DNA from 2 places in the Calderihabitans maritimus genome. Region 1 is predicted to be linked to the other one. Evidence: a T-box and tRNA genes for the amino acid it is inferred to sense, from the RefSeq annotation. Region 1 holds a T-box; the other holds one or more tRNA genes.
What was found. A T-box is a leader RNA that pairs with one kind of tRNA and senses whether it is charged. The one in region 1 lies ahead of KKC1_RS10855 (valine--tRNA ligase), so its partner is inferred to be a tRNA-Val.

Region 1 (2,401 bases):
TCACCACGACAAAAGGTAAGTTGTGCCTTAAGGCAATTTCAAAGTCGTTAGGATCATGGGCCGGCGTAATCTTAACTGCACCGGAACCGAATTCCGGATCCACGTACTCATCAGCAATAATGGGGATTTCCCGGCCGACCACTGGCAATATAACAGAACGACCAATCAGGTGTTGGTACCTTTCATCCTCCGGGTGAACGGCAACGGCTGTATCCCCCAGCATAGTTTCCGGACGGGTAGTAGCAACTACAATGTATTCATCACTGTCTTTTACCGGGTAACGAATATGCCAGAGATTGCCTTCCCGCTCCTGGTGTTCCACTTCAATGTCCGAAATAGTAGTTTGGCATTTCGGACACCAGTTAATAATATAATTGCCCCGGTAAATCAATCCTTTTTTATACAAACGCACAAAAACTTCTCGTACCGCTCGGGAACAGCCTTCGTCCATGGTGAACCTTTCGCGACTCCAGTCGCAAGAAGATCCCAGCAGGCGCAATTGGCTGGTGATTTTATTTCCGTACTGGTGTTTCCAGTCCCAAACTCTTTCCAGAAACTTTTCCCGGCCTAAATCATATTTGCTTAATCCTTCTTTGGCTAACTCCTCTTCCACTCGGGCCTGGGTGGCAATTCCTGCGTGGTCAGTTCCCGGCACCCACAAGGCGTTGTATCCCTGCATCCGCCTCCAGCGAATTAAAATATCCTGCAACGTATTGTCCAGAGCATGTCCCAAGTGCAGGGAACCGGTAACGTTAGGTGGCGGCATCACGATGCAAAAAGGCTCTTTCTCCTCATCTACCGGAGCATAAAAGTAATTCCGTTCATTCCAGTAGTGATACCATTTCTCTTCTACTTTTTTCGGGTCATAGGTTTTCGAAATTTCCTGCACTACTTTCTACCCCCCATTTCAGCCTCTGTATCTTTTCAACCAAAAAATAAAAGCTTCTTCCCCCCTAAGGACGGAAGAAGCTCTTCCGTGGTACCACCCTAGTTTCCTACGCATACGATCGAACCGAAGGCGTAGGACTCTCTAAAGCTATAACGGGCTACCCGGTTAAGCTTACTGTACCTTTCAGCTTAACGACTCCGGGGCGACCTTCTCCTGGAACCATTTCCTGAGAAACCTCTCAGCCTACGAGTTTCTCTCTCTGTTGGGGGTATCCAGGATACTCCTCCCCTTCAACGCCTTAAATTTTAGGGACTTTATTACAATATCGTCAATTATTAATTTATTAAATATAATACTCTGCCCGTACTATTTCTGTCAACCTCATTGACATTTGTTGGCGAACTATACGAAGTAAAGTATCTTCGCTTTTGGAAAGACTCTAGTTATTTGACTTGAGAAATAATCTTTGAGTTCAGTCATGTCATCGTCCATATAAATATATTTTCCGTAGCCGAACTGCCCGAACTTAAACTTTCGCTTACTTTCATCTAAAGGCACTTCCGTTCTCGGGTATACCTGCCGGATTATAGTCTTGGCCCGGGGAGTAAAGCGGTGAGTAATGAGTTCAAACGTAAGCGAGGTATCTCTTGGCATATATTCCTTCAGCATTTCAAACAACTTTCCATATTCCTCGCGCCACCTATCAAAAATCATAATTGGTCCGATCAGAAACCCTGTAGGGTAGCCAGCTTCCATTACTTTTCTAGCCGCTTCAAGCCTTTCTCGATTGGAAGGAACTAACTTTTCAAACCGTTCGACTACATAATCACAATTTATACTGAATCTAATTTCAGTATGGCCTTTATGTTCTACCCCCAGCAGGCTGTCTATGTCAATAAATTTAGTTACAAAGCGAAACCGCGCCTCTTCAAAGCGGGCAAAGTACTCTATCGCCTTTTGAAGAGAACCGGTCCATCTTTCAACGGCTACAGGATCGGAAGTAGCAGCACCTTCAAAAAGGGTAAGTTCCGGTTTTCTCTCCTTAATGTATTGTTCAGCCCGGGCAAAAATTTCTTCCAAGTTCACATAGACCTTTATAAACGGTCTCCGCCCGAGATTTGTGTTCAAATAACAATATTCACATATTCCTGGGCAGCCGGAAACTAGGGGGAGTTGGTAATGAGCCGACGGCCTACACGTTTGAAATTCTCGCCTTCGCCAGACTGTAACAACCATAGTTTGTTTAGCAAAGAAAAAGTCTTTGGTAAAAGAACCACGAGATATAACAGGAACCTTTTTATCGAACAATCTTATCTGGATACCTTCTTTTTGCAAGCACTTCATCAATCTACTACCCATAGGATACTCAAGGGCTTGCCGGTTCATAAGGACCAATTTGGGAACAAAATAAAGCATGAGTTTTTCACCCCATGCTTTATTTTCTCCTAAACAATAAAAATACAAACCAGGATGCCTAAATTTATCAACCCTTAAGATAAGTGATTTTCAGTT
Region 2 (2,401 bases), on a different contig from region 1:
GTTTTAGCAAATGGGGCGGAAGAGATAAGGTTGTTGAACGTTAATGGCCAGAGATATATCGGTGACTGTATCAGCGGTAGGCAAAGGATAATTATTGAAGGTACTCCGGGCAACGACATGGCAGCTTACATGGACGGGCTTGAGTTGATTGTAAAAGGGAATGCTCAAGATGGAGTAGGGAATACTATGAACGGGGGAACGGTAGTTATTCATGGAGATGCCGGTGATATAACCGGCTATGCCATGCGTGGCGGTGAAATTTATATTAGAGGAAATGTAGGATATCGGGTAGGTATTCATATGAAAGAGTACAAGGACCAGGTTCCAGTTATTGTCATTGGAGGAACGGCTGGCGACTTTCTGGGCGAGTACATGGCAGGAGGTATCATCATAGTTTTAGGCCTCAACGTAGAGACGGGTCAAGAAGTCGTAGGTAACTTCTGTGGTACTGGAATGCACGGTGGAGTGATGTACATTCGGGGAGAAATCCAGGAATATCAGTTGGGAAAAGAAGTGAAGGTATTGGAACCCACTGATGAAGATTATAAAGTTTTGGAGTATTATGTTGGTCGTTTTTGCCAATTTTTTGACTTGGAAGCTGAACCAATTTGGCAGAAAAAGTTTAGGAAATTAATACCCTATAACAAGAGGCCATATGGAAACCTATACACTAGGTGGTAAAAGAATACCGTATGTCTACCATCCTCCTATTTAGCATAGGAGTTGAGAGCCAAAGGAGATAACGCCTTTGGCTCCCTTTTTTTAACTCTTCCTTGGGTCCATAATTTTTCTCTATACATTAAAGGACAGGCAAAATTTTTCTCCAAGCCTTTTCCCTAACGCAGGAGCAACGGCAACTGGCGGTGCTGGCACTGACAAAAAGACGGCGTTTCTCAGGACGCCTGCAACCCCTTGACGGTTAGGTATCAAATGAATATAATTAAAGAGTAACTTAAAACTAATTGAGGGGCTGTAGCTCAGTTGGTCAGAGCGCTTGCTTGACATGCAAGAGGTCTCCAGTTCAAGTCTGGACAGCCCCACCAGCAATTCAAAGGTTTTGGGGTTCCCGTGATTTGCCTGGAACCCTTTTTTTGCTGCCCGTTTGGCGCCCAACCTGCGGTAGTAGGTTATTACCAAACAAGAAAATTGATGATTATTTAACTTGTTACTTATTGACACAACCCCCAGTTTCTTCAGTCATAGTTTGTTTTGGAAATTGTGATATAATTAAAAAAACATTAGAATTAATGCCCTGGTCTTGGATTAACAAGGCTATGGGCCTTTTTTCTGAATTAAAACTACACCCTAACGCGACCTTACTTAAAATTGGAACAAAGGGGGCTTAGGAAGCCCAACTGAAGTTGGGGTCCGGTGATTATTTCATTGTTTTTTCCTGGCATGGGAGTTTTCTGAGAGGGGTGGGTTAGGATGGCAAAGAAACGTCTAATCTTCCTGACTATGATAGCGTTGTTGGTAATTTTAGTTGTCTCTATGGCTCTTACTGATAACGAAGAAAAGAAGCCCGTTTTCCGAGTCGGTGTTCTTGTTTCCGGTGACGCCCGGCTGGCTAAGCTATCAGGCTTAAAAGAAGGACTAAAGACTTATGGTTATTACGAGGGAGAAAATGTTCACTTTATTGTCAAAAATGCTCGGTATAGTCGGGAGAGGGTCTTTCCCATGGCAAGAGAACTGGTGGCTCTCCATCCGGATGTGATTGTGGCGGCGGGAGGGATAGAGGCCGAAGCAGCCAAGTTAGCCACGGAAAAAACGGAAATTCCGGTGGTGTTCATGGGTGTTGCTTCCAGTGTCGAAACCGGCCTGGTGAAAAGTCTGAGAAACCCTGGCGCCAATATTACAGGGGTTGACAACTTTCATGTAGAGCTTACTGGCAAAAGATTAGAATTTTTGCAAAAGCTGTTACCTGAGGTGAGGAAGGTAATAATTCTGTATGACCCAATTGTTAGGCCTACTCCTTTTTCTTTACAAAAGGCGCAGGAAGTGGCGGAAAAATTGGGGATTTTACCGCACCTGGTGGCGGTTAATTCCCGCCAAGAACTGGGCAAAATCTTGTCTCCCGTTAACAACCATGAGGTAGATGCCATCCTTATTTTGCCCAGCTTTAATCTGGAATCGGCAACCCACCAATTGGTTGAATTTTCTTTCCAGAAGAAAATACCCGTTATCGGAGTATATGCGGAGGAAGTGGAGCAGGGTTATCTGGCTTCTTACGGTGTTTCCTTTCACAGTCAGGGCTTTCAGGCCGCTCGCCTGGTAGCAAAGGTGTTGCGCGGTCAAGACCCGGCTGGTATTCCGGTGGAGCTGCCGGAAGACCTGCGCTTGGTGGTCAACCTTTCCACTGCCCGGGTTCTCGGTTTAAATATCTCGCCTTTCGGTTTATCTT

Region 2: it has a tRNA-Val gene. The T-box ahead of KKC1_RS10855 (valine--tRNA ligase) is inferred to sense a tRNA for this amino acid. The anticodon was not compared.

Annotation. Positions count from the first base shown of each region.
Region 1 covers NZ_BDGJ01000126.1:10,668-13,068, reverse strand. The annotation lists gene KKC1_RS10855 (valine--tRNA ligase) at 1-889, opposite strand, end outside; T-box leader at 953-1,192, opposite strand; gene splB (spore photoproduct lyase) at 1,292-2,305, opposite strand; gene KKC1_RS10845 (C-GCAxxG-C-C family protein) at 2,380-2,401, opposite strand, start outside.
Region 2 covers NZ_BDGJ01000042.1:86,374-88,774, forward strand. The annotation lists gene KKC1_RS05255 (GltB/FmdC/FwdC-like GXGXG domain-containing protein) at 1-681, shown strand, start outside; tRNA gene KKC1_RS05260 (tRNA-Val) at 967-1,043, shown strand; gene KKC1_RS05265 (ABC transporter substrate-binding protein) at 1,429-2,401, shown strand, end outside.